DNA from 2 places in the Pantoea sp. Ae19-2 genome. Region 2 is predicted to be linked to the other one. Evidence: predicted binding sites of a transcription regulator. Region 2 holds the regulator's gene; the other holds the start of a gene.
The links. The regulator CRP, encoded in region 2, controls carbon source genes, mostly activating them, when cyclic AMP is high. The targets are predictions, from matches to a motif close to ATGTGANNNNNNTCACAT.
Positions count from the first base shown of each region.

Region 1: AAIE03_RS03685 (YfcZ/YiiS family protein) is a predicted target of CRP. The motif match lies at 3,673-3,690, and genes of this name have one in related genera.

Region 1 is NZ_JBCHWE010000001.1:756,097-762,008, reverse strand. It holds gene fadJ (fatty acid oxidation complex subunit alpha FadJ) at 1-1,812, opposite strand, end outside; gene fadI (acetyl-CoA C-acyltransferase FadI) at 1,812-3,122, opposite strand; gene AAIE03_RS03685 (YfcZ/YiiS family protein) at 3,285-3,581, opposite strand; gene fadL (long-chain fatty acid transporter FadL) at 3,940-5,217, shown strand; gene mlaA (phospholipid-binding lipoprotein MlaA) at 5,384-5,912, opposite strand, start outside.
Region 2 is NZ_JBCHWE010000001.1:4,299,644-4,305,555, reverse strand. It holds gene AAIE03_RS19765 (LysE family translocator) at 1-195, opposite strand, end outside; gene AAIE03_RS19760 (hydrolase) at 250-1,266, shown strand; gene AAIE03_RS19755 (YheU family protein) at 1,271-1,489, shown strand; gene AAIE03_RS19750 (phosphoribulokinase) at 1,551-2,420, shown strand; gene AAIE03_RS19745 (OsmC family protein) at 2,450-2,854, opposite strand; gene crp (cAMP-activated global transcriptional regulator CRP) at 3,158-3,790, shown strand; gene AAIE03_RS19735 (YccS/YhfK family putative transporter) at 3,849-5,912, shown strand, end outside.

The DNA of each region.
Region 1 (5,912 bases), 3.5 Mb from region 2:
GGTCTTCACTAAGCCGTACACCGCCGGATCGACCTTCTTACGCGCCAGACGCGACGATCCGTACAGGTAGAATCCCCTACCGTTTTTGCGTCCTTTGCGACCGTCTTTAATCACGGCATCCAGCGCGGAAGGCGCGGCAAACCGCTCGCCATAAGCCTGCTGCAGGCCCGGTGAAATCTTACTGCCGACATCAATGCCAACTTCATCCAGTAGCTGAACCGGCCCCACCGGGAATCCCGCCTTCACCAGCGCCCGATCAATGTGATCGATCGGTTCCCCCTCCACCACGCAGCGCATGGCCTCGTTGATGTATGGTGTGAGGATACGGTTGACGTAAAAACCAGGTTTATCGGCCACCACTATCGGCGTTTTACCCTGTTTCCGTGCCAGCATTACCGTACTGGCAAGCGTTTCAGGCGATGTCGTGACATGCGGGATCACCTCGACCAGCGGCATTTTTTCCACCGGGCTAAAATAGTGCAGGCCGATGATGTTCTCCGGGCGCCGTGCCGTCGCCGCAATCTCGGCAATGGGAATCGATGAGGTATTGGAAGCAAAAATCGTCTGAGGCTGACAGTTCGACTCGACGTCCGCCACCATCTGTCTTTTCAGATCCAGGTCCTCAAAGACCGCCTCAATCACGATATCGCGCTGGGTGAATCCCTGATAGTCGGTACTGCCGCTGATGCGCGCCATCTGCTGCTGACGCTGTGCCGGACTGATTTGCCGGCGTTTCACTTTTTTACTCAGCAGATCCCAACTGGTTTGCAGGGCATGGTTGATGCCTTTAAGGCTGATATCCTTGATGCGCACCGGTAGCCCCGCATTAACGGCGCTGACGCTGGCGATCCCGCCGCCCATCAGCCCGCCGCCCAACACACCGACCCGTTGGAGTGGTCGTGGTTCAGCCTGGGTGCCGTTCTCTTTCTTGATGGCGGTGGAAGCAAAAAACAGGCTGCGCAGCGCGGCCGACTCTGGCGTCATCGCCAGTTCGCCAAACGCCCGCGCTTCCGCGGCGTAACCGGCCTGGCTGCTCTGCTCCAGGCCGATGCGAACCACCTCGATAATGCGTCGTGCCGCTGGGTAGTTACCCTGGGTTTTACGATCGGTTTCGCGTCTGGCCAGTGCGAACAGCGCCTGACGAGCCATCGGGCCCTGCAGCAGACGATCGCGCAGGGGCAGCGGCGCTCTGCGGTATTTCCCTTTCTTCACCAGTTCAACGGCGGCGTCAAGCAGGATGGCCTGCGGCACGGCATCATCAACAATGCCCAGCTTTTTCGCCTGCCTGGCCCGCAGGTTCTTACCGGTAAGGATAAGCGGTAAGGCTTTCTGTACGCCGATTAAGCGAGGCAGGCGCTGCGTGCCGCCCGACCCCGGTAGTAGCCCCAACTGCACTTCAGGCAGGCCAATACGGGTTTTATCGTCCAGCGAACAGATGCGCGCGTTGCAGGCCAGCGCCAGCTCAAGCCCGCCGCCCAGACAAGCACCATGGATTGCCGCCACCACAGGAAATGGCAATGCCGCAATCGCCGCCATCACGTCCTGCCCTTGTCTGGCCAGCGCTTCTGCCTCGTGGGCGCTCTGGCAGCGATCGATCATGCTGATATCGGCCCCTGCAACAAAGTTGTCAGGTTTGCCTGAAATCAGCACCAGCCCCAGCAGTTGCGGATGCTTGCGTGCTTCCGCAATGATTGCCGCAATCTGTGCCGCGAATGCCGCTTTAAGCGTATTCATCTTTTCATTGGGTACATCAATGGTGATCACGCCTACATGATCGTCCCGCATCTGTAATGTGAACGCGCTCTGTTCCATTATTCGGCCTCCAGAACCATTGCTGCCCCTAAACCCCCGGCGGCGCAGGCTGTGACTAAACCCAGCCCGCCGCCCCGGCGGCGTAATTCATTTAACGTCTGGGTAATCATGCGTGCGCCGGTTGCGGCAAACGGATGCCCAAAGGCGATCGATCCGCCCGAGACATTAAAACGTGCCTCGTCAACTTCGCCCAGCGCATGGGCGCGGTTTAACACGTCCCGGGCAAAACGTTCATCACGAAACATTTTCAGGTTGCTTAACGTCTGAGCGGCAAAGGCTTCGTGCATATCAATCAGCGTCAAATCCTTTAAGGCTATCCCGGCACGATCCAGCGCCAGCGGCGAGGCGTAGGCCGGCCCTAACAGCATGTCCTGCCAGACGTCGATAGCGGTAAACGCATAGCTGCGTAAATAGCCCAGCGGCTGTATTCCAAGCTCTTTTGCCCGGCCTTCACGCATTAAAATGACCGCAGCAGCCCCATCGGTAAGCGGCGTACTGTTTGCCGCAGTAACGGTACCGTGCTGACGGTCAAATGCCGGACGCAGCCGGGCATAATCGGCGGCTTTTGCATCCATACGCACATTATTATCTTGCTCGATGGGCGCTTTCCACGGCGGCACAAAGGCGGCCATCACCTCCTGACTCAGTACGCCTGACTGCCAGGCCTGGGCCGCGCGCTGATGCGAGCGCAGGGCCAATGCATCCTGCTCTTCCCGGCTGATGCCATGCGTTTTGGCCATCTGCTCTGCGGTATCCCCCATACGTAATCCCGTGGAGTACTCCGCAACGGCAGGCGGAACCGGTAACAGATCTTTAGGGCGCAACCGCCGGAGAATGTGTAGCTTCTGTGAAAAGCCACGCGCTTTATTCATATCCACCAGCGCGCGCGCCAGCGTTTTACTGACCCCAATGGGCAGCACAGAGGAGGAGTCCGCCCCGCCTGCGATGCCGGCAGAAATCGTACCTGCCAGTAAGCTTTCGGTGACGTTTGCCACCGCCTGAAAGCTGGTGGCGCAGGCGCGGCTGACGCTATAAGCATCGGTATTGACGCTCAGGCCACTGCTTAAGACGATCTCGCGTGCAATGTTTGGCGCTTCCGGCATTTGCACCACCTGACCGAAGACCAGTTGCTCAATCACCTCAACCGGGAGTTCACTTCGAGCCATGATTTCGCTGATCACCATGCGACCCAGTTCAACCGCAGGGATGCCGTGAAAACCCGTGGCCTGGCGAAGAAAAGGCGTACGTAATCCGTGGGTGATGGCGATGCGCTCGCCATTACGCGTCAGCAGTGACTGCGCTTTGCTCATTGTATCCACCTGTACATCGTGACCGAGGCATCATTGCCGAAAGAGGTCTGACCTGATCCACAGTGTTAACCACAAGCGGGTGCGCCGCCAACATCAGGAGGAGAAAAGTGAGATAAGAAACACGAAAATGAAAAACGCCGCGGAGCAGCGGCGCCGAAATGTTTAACGTAAACCCAGTTGGAAAATCAGGGTTTCGGCCTGACAGCTAAAGGTAAAGTCGATATTAAGCTGCACGCCACCGGCCTCTTCTACCATGCTGGAATCGATAACGCAGGGTTCTGACTCGACCTGGCGCGCCCTTTCCGTCAGCTGCGCCAGTTTCGTTTCGGCATCTGCGCGATCTTTACACCATGCTGACCAGCTGGCCGTACAGTCTGAATTATCCATCACCGTACCAACATCAACGCAACAGCAGGCAGCCGTTTCCGTCGCGCTACATTTTTTTAAAGCATTTGTCATGATTTTCTCCTGACATCACATCATAAGGTGGGTGAGTTTTCTGCTGAAAATTTTACGCTCTGGCTTATCAACCCGCTACACACACCGCGCTAAGTGACGAATATCACAATAAAATTTGATGTGGATCAGTTTTGCTCCTGCCGCTCTGCCCATTTATTCCCGAGAAGTGTTAAGCAGATCGAATTTTCACCTATCAAATTGGAAATATTTTAAAAACAATATTGCAACATGTGTACAGGTCGGACCTATACTCTCCGCACTGGTCTGATATGTGCATTTGACATCAGTCCATACAATCCGCCGTTCCTTGTTACGCGACGTCACAACGTTAAATAATAATTCACATGAGGTTGTGGTCATGAACCATAAAAACCTGTTCGCAAAGTCAGCCGTGGCAGCTGCAGTAGCGCTTATTTCCTCTAACGTATATGCAGCCGGATTTCAGTTAAATGAATTTTCTTCCATTGGTTTAGGTCGCGCTTATTCTGGCGAAGGCGCAATGGGTGATACGGCGGCCTCAGCCAGTCGTAACCCGGCAACCATGGCACTCATAGATCGCCCTGAATTTTCAATCGGTGCGGTTTACATCGATCCTGAAGTGGATATCAGTGGCCAAAGCCCGACGGGCCGCAGCCTGGACGCGAAAAACATCGCACCGAACCAATGGATCCCTAACCTGCATTACGTCCAGCCGATCAATGACAAGTGGTGGGTAGGCGCGTCAGCGACGTCTAACTACGGCCTGGCGACAGAGTTTAACAACGGTTATACCGCGGGCGGGCTGGGCGGCAAAACTGACCTGATGACGGGTAACCTGAACCTCAGCACGACTTATCGTTTGAATGAGCATTTCAGCTTCGGGGTAGGTTTTGATGCTGTATATGCCAAAGCTAAAATTGAGCGCTATGCTGGTGAAGCGGGCGCACGGCTCGGTATACCCGCAGATACGCAAGTTGCCTATCTTAAGGGGGACAAATGGGGCTACGGCTGGAACGCTGGCGTACTCTACGAAGTCGATGACAATAACCGTTTTGGTTTTACCTACCGCTCCGAAGTGAAAATTGACTTTGATGGAGACTATAAAAGTAGCCTGCCATTCAATCCTCGTAATAACCCAGAAGTTACTAATCTCCCGACAGGTACAAACGGCTCTACAGTTCCCGGCGCGTTAACCTTAAACCTGCCGGAAATGTGGGAAGTTTCAGGCTGGCATAAAGTGGCACCACAGTGGGCCGTGCACTATAGCCTGGCCTACACCAGCTGGAGTCAGTTTCAGGAGCTGAAAGCAACGGGCTCAAACGGCCAGACGCTGTTCTATAAAGATGAAGGTTTCCACGATGCCTACCGCATCGCACTGGGTACCACCTACCAGTACGACAAAAACTGGACCTTCCGCAGCGGTATCGCCTTTGATGACAGCCCGGTTCCGGCTGACAAGCGTTCTATCTCTATCCCGGATCAGGACCGTTTGTGGCTGAGCGCCGGTGCCTCTTATGCGTTTAACGACGATGCATCGGTAGACGTCGGCGTGTCTTACATGCACGGTCAGAAAGTGACCGTGCAGGAAGGCTCCTATACCTTTAACTCTAGTGGTAAAGCCTGGCTGTATGGCGCAAGCTTCAACTACAAGTTCTGATGCACGAAATGCATAAAAAAAGCGACACTGAGTGTCGCTTTTTTATTGCTCATGGGAACGTCACACGTCATGCAGCCTGGTGACAACCCTGTAACAGCTTCACGTCATCACCCCGGGCCGCTTATCAGGCCGCCCTTGCGACAGGCGGCTTCAGGCGGGCCATGATTTACTGCGAATCAATGTCTTTCAGATCGTCCTGGATCGCCGCCGCATTCGGATTTTCTTCTGGCTTCAGCTTGCCGCCGCGCGCCAGGAAGTCGTAGCGCTGGAAGTAGGCGCTACGGATAAAGGCGTAAGGATCGCGTTGCTGTTTCAGGATAGCATCCGAGTCCAGCAACTGTGCGCGCGATTCGATGCCTTCCAGCGTCCATTTACCGATGGACATGGGCCAGGTCAACCAGCCAAGCACAGGATAAAGCGTATCGACGTAATCACCGCCGTCTTGACGTATCGTGAAGCTGCCATAGGCCGGTAACTGCACATAAGGCCCATAGCCCACGCCATAGTGACCCAGCGTGGTACCAAAACGCTGCGGTCCCTGGCGCGCCAGTTCCGGATTGGCTTTACCGGCGACATCAATGAAACCGCCCAGCCCCAGCACCGTATTCAGGAAGAAACGTGTAAAGTGGATACCTGCATTGCGCGGCTCGCCGACCAGAATCGCATTTACCATACTGGCAGGTTCGCTGAGGTTG
Region 2 (5,912 bases):
GATCAATCCCCCTACGCCAAACGCCACCATCAGTAGCATCAGTTGCATACCAATCATGATGCCGACCATTAACGGAAGGGTACGGAAAAAGCCAAAGTTGGCGCCCGAGGCGGTGAGTAACATATTATTAGGGCCGGGTGTAATCGCCGCGACCCAGAGAAACCCTAACATTGATAAAAAAAGACTGAGTTCCATTAATCCGGGTTCTCCCTCCATTATGTGAAAACTTATCGAAGCTAACAGTGTGATATGGAACAGACAAGCCTTTACAACATGAAATTTTCGGGCCCGGACGGCGCGGCGTTCAGCCCCATGCGCGGCCTGACCAATCCGCATGTGCAAACCATATTGCCGCGCCTGTTCCGCCGTACTCTAGCGTTAACGCCTCACTGGCAGCGGCTGGATTTACCCGATGGTGATTTTGTCGATCTGGCCTGGAGTGAAGATCCACAGTTTGCCGCGCATAAACCACGCGTGGTGCTGTTTCATGGTCTGGAAGGAAGCTTCCACAGTCCCTACATCCATGGCCTGATGAAAGTCTGCAGGCAACGTGGCTGGCTGGCCGTAGTGATGCATTTTCGCGGCTGTAGCGGCGAGCCGAACAGGCTAAACCGGATTTACCACTCCGGCGAGACGGAAGATGCACGCTTTTTCCTGACCTGGCTGAAGGCCCGCTGGGGACAGGTTCCTACTGCAGCTGTGGGGTTTTCGCTGGGCGGGAATATGCTGGGTTGCCTGCTGGGCCAACAGGGCAGTGACGTTGCGCTGGATGCCGGCGTTATCGTTTCGGCACCCTTGATGCTTGAACCCTGTAGCGCCCGACTGGAACGTGGGTTTTCCCAAATTTATCAGCGTTACCTGCTGAGCCAGCTTAAAAAGAATGCCAGGCGCAAGCTGCACGCATGGCCCGACACCTTACCGGTCAATCTCAGTCAGCTGAATGCCCTGCGTCGCCTGCGTGATTTTGACGACGCCATCACGGCCCGGGCGCATGGCTTTGCCGACGCCACGGACTATTATCGCCGTGCCAGCGCCCTGCCGTTGCTGAGATCGGTGACAAAACCGTTGCTGATTATCCATGCAAAAGATGACCCCTTTATGAGCGATGAGGTGATCCCGCAAAATGACCAGTTATCTGCCACTATTACCTATCAGCTGACAACACACGGTGGTCATGTTGGATTTGTGAGTGGTACCCTGCGTCAGCCTGAATTGTGGCTGGAACAGCGCGTGCCGCAGTGGATTTCCCCTTATCTGGATAGCTAACCCTGTGATTATTCCCTGGCAACAGGTTTCTCCCGAAACCCTTGAAAACGTTATTGAAGCCTTTGTTCTGCGCGAAGGTACCGACTACGGCGAACAGGAACTCAGCCTGACCGAAAAAGTCGGCAATGTGCGACGCCAGCTGCAGCAAGGTGAAGTCGTGCTGGTCTGGTCTGAGCTTCATGAATCGGTCAACATCATGCGCAAAAGTGAGTTCCGTGGCTGATGCACAGAACGAAAAATCGTGCTAACAATGCTCATCGCCTGATTTCACAGGGAGTTTCACTATGTCGGCACGTCATCCGATTATCGCGGTAACAGGTTCCAGCGGTGCCGGAACCACTACCACCAGCCTCGCATTCCGTAAAATTTTTCAGCAACTCAATTTGCACGCGGCCGAGCTGGAAGGGGACAGTTTCCACCGATTTACCCGGCCTGAAATGGATATGGCTATCCGTAAGGCGCGCGATCTGGGTCGCCATATCAGCTACTTTGGCCCGGAGGCGAATGATTTCGGTCTGCTGGAGCAGACCTTTGTTGAATACGGTGATCAGGGCAAGGGCCAGTCACGTAAATACCTGCATACCTACGACGAAGCGGTGCCCTGGAATCAGGTACCAGGTACCTTTACCCCGTGGCAGCCGCTGCCACCGGATACGGACGTGCTGTTTTATGAAGGACTGCACGGCGGCGTCGTGACGGCTCAGCACAACGTCGCTGAAAAAGTGGATTTACTGGTCGGCGTCGTCCCCATCGTTAACCTGGAGTGGATTCAGAAGCTGGTACGCGATACCGGTGAACGCGGTCATTCGCGTGAAGCCGTAATGGATTCGGTGGTGCGCTCAATGGAAGATTACATCAATTTCATTACGCCGCAGTTCTCACGCACCCATATTAACTTTCAGCGGGTTCCAACCGTCGACACCTCTAACCCCTTTGCGGCACGCACCATTCCTTCACTGGATGAAAGTTTTGTCGTCATCCACTTTCAGGGGCTGGAAGATATTGATTTTCCCTACCTACTGGCCATGCTGCAGGGATCGTTTATTTCCAATATCAACACGCTGGTTGTACCTGGCGGGAAAATGGGGCTGGCGATGGAATTAATTATGGCACCGCTGGTAAAACGGCTCATGGAAGGCAAACGCATTGAATAAAATCAGAGGCCGCGCTGGCCTCTGAATAATTACAGCTCGATAACTTCGTAACTGTGGGTAATTTCCACCCCTTTGCCTAACATAATGGCAACCGAGCAATACTTCTCAGCTGAAAGGTCGACCGCACGCGCCACGGCTTTATCTGAAAGTGCTTTTCCACTGACGATAAAATGCAGGTTGATGCGGGTAAAGATGCGAGGCGCTTCTTCCCGGCGTTCTGATTCGAGTTTTACTTCGCAATCAGCCACATCGTTGCGACCTTTTTGCAAAATTGATACCACATCAATGGCGCTGCATCCGCCGGCCGCCATCAGCACCATTTCCATAGGGCTGGGCGCTTTATCGCCGGAATTGCCGTCCATTAAGACCTGATGTCCGGACGAAGACTCGCCGAGGAATGTTAACCCTTCAACCCATTTGACTCTTGCCTGCATAATCTGGCCCCCAGAATGCCCTGTTTTTGCGTCAGAGTACGCTTTTGCCTGGTAAACAGCAATCCGGAGAAATCAGCCTTATTGCTGAAGCGAGACAACACAAGACAGTCGGCGAAAGCTGTGCTACAAACAGTGCTGAAAATATTTTTCGTCATCCGAAGACGAAGCCGGGAAGAATGATGCGCTCTGCGCAAATGCAGCCCGAATAATTTCCTGAATGGAAACACGCTTAACGCTTTCATCGCCTGGCAGGGAAACTGAGCCCTGTATTTTGGGCACGATTACAATAGAGGATAATAGCGAATGGTTCTCGGCAAACCGCAAACAGACCCTACACTTGAATGGTTCCTGTCCCATTGCCATATTCACAAGTATCCATCCAAAAGTACGCTGATTCACCAAGGTGAAAAAGCCGAAACGCTTTACTACATCGTGAAAGGTTCCGTCGCGGTACTGATTAAGGATGAAGAAGGCAAAGAGATGATTCTTTCTTATCTGAATCAAGGCGATTTTATTGGTGAGCTTGGCCTGTTTGAAGAAGGTCAGGAGCGCAGCGCCTGGGTACGTGCGAAAACTGCGTGCGAAGTGGCAGAGATTTCCTACAAGAAATTCCGTCAGCTCATCCAGGTTAACCCGGATATTTTGATGCGTCTTTCTTCTCAGATGGCTCGCCGTCTGCAGGTGACGTCAGAAAAAGTGGGAAATCTCGCTTTCCTGGATGTGACCGGACGCATTGCACAAACGTTGCTTAATCTGGCTAAACAGCCAGATGCCATGACGCATCCTGACGGCATGCAAATTAAAATTACTCGTCAGGAAATTGGCCAAATCGTTGGTTGTTCACGTGAAACCGTGGGCCGTATTTTGAAGATGCTGGAAGATCAGAACCTGATCTCCGCACACGGCAAAACCATCGTTGTTTACGGCACACGCTAAGCCTGACTGTTCACGGCGTGATGGCGACATTATGCCGTGAATGTCTTGTGTTGAGCCGATGTGGCGAAGAATAATCTATCACCCCGAAGTTAACTATGCGCTGCGCCAGACGCTGGTGTTGTGCCTTCCCGTAGCGCTCGGCTGGCTGTTCGGCGATCTGCAAAAAGGATTGCTGTTCTCATTGGTTCCCGCCTGCTGCAACATTGCCGGTCTGGACACGCCCCACAAACGCTTCTTTAAACGCCTGATCATCGGCGGCAGCCTGTTTGCCCTTGGCAGTTTACTGATGCAGTGGCTGCTGCTTAAAGACGTGCCGCTGCCGCTCATCCTGTTTGCCCTGCCTTTGCTGCTTGGCGTCACCGGAGAGATCAGTCCGCTGCACGCCCGACTGCTGCCCGGCACGTTAATCGCGTCAATTTTTACCCTCAGCCTGATTGGCCGTATGCCCATTTACGTTCCGCCCCTGCTCTATATCGGTGGAACGCTCTGGTATGGCCTGTTCAACTGGTTTTGGTTCTGGCTGTGGAAAGAGCAGCCGATGCGCGAAAGCCTGAGCCTGATCTACCGTGAGCTGGCAAATTACTGTGACGCCAAGTACAGCTTATTGACGCAGCTGACCGATCCGGAAAAAGCCCTGCCGCCCCTGCTGGCGCGTCAGCAAAAAGCGATCGATCTGATCAACACCTGCTATCAGCAAATGCATATGCTGTCTGCGAGTCGCGATCACAGCCACAAACGCCTGACCCGGGCGTTTCAGGTAGCACTGGATCTGCAGGAGCATATCTCCGTCAGCCTGCATCAGCCGGAAGAGGTCCAGAAGCTGGTCGAGCAAAGCCATGCTGAAGCCGTCATCCGCTGGAACGCCAGAACGATTTCAGCCCGGCTGCGCGCGCTGGCCGACGATATTCTGTATCACCAACTCTCTGGTCGTTTCGATATGGACAAGCAGTTGGGTGCGCTGGAGAAAATCGCCCTTCAGCATCCGGACAATCCGGTGGGTAACTTCTGTCTCTATCATTTCAGCCGTATCGCCCGGGTGCTTCGAACCCAAAAGCCGCTTTATCAACGCGACCTGATGGCCGATCGCCAGCGTCGTTTACCGCTGCTGCCCGCGTTGCGGAGCTATCTGTCGCTGCGGTCTTCCGCACTGCGAACGGCCGGGCGTTTTTCCGTCATGCTGATGCTGGGCAGCGCCCTGGCCGTGTTCTTTTCGATTCCTAAGCCCTACTGGATTTTGATGACCATCATGTTTGTCAGCCAGAGCAACTACAGCGCAACCCGCGTACGTATTCAGCACCGGGCCCTGGGAACCTTTGCCGGACTGGCTATCGCGGCGGCGTCGCTACGCCTGGATGTGCCTGAACCGCTGGTGCTGAGCATCATGCTGGTGATTACCTTTATCAGCTACCGTTTTACCCGCCAGTTTTACGGCTGGTCAATAGTGGGATTTACGGTTACGGCCGTTTATACGCTGCAACTGCTCTCCCTTAACGGGGCACAGTTTTTACTGCCCCGCCTGCTGGATACGCTGATGGGCTGCCTGATCGCCTTTGGGGGCATGTTATGGCTGTGGCCGCAGTGGCAAAGTGCCCTGCTGCGCCAGAATGCCCATGATGCGCTGGAGGCCTGTCAGGATGCCCTGCGAATGTTGCTGGGCCCGGAGCAGTCACCCGATGCGCTGGCTTACCAGCGGGTTAAGGTCAACCAGGCGCATAACGCCGTATTCAACTCCCTGAATCAGGCCATGCAGGAGCCGGGATTTAATTCACGCTACCTGCAGGATATGCGCTTATGGGTCACGCACTGCCAGTTTATCGTGGAGCACATTAACGCCATGACCATTCTGGCACGTGAACATACCATGCTGCCGCCCACGCTGGCTGAGCACTACCTGCAATGGTGCGAGATCGCCCTGCAACGGTGTCAGCAAAGGCTGGAATATGATGGGGAAAGTTCGCAGACGGATCTGCTACAGGGCGTGGAAGATATAAATGAGGGGCCGGTCACGGTACTGGAGCAGCACGTCAGGCGCATCCTGGAGCATCTGAAAGTCATGCACACGATCTCTTCTCTGGCCTGGAACCAGCGGCCTCATCATGGCCGCTGGCTGTTGCGCAGTCTG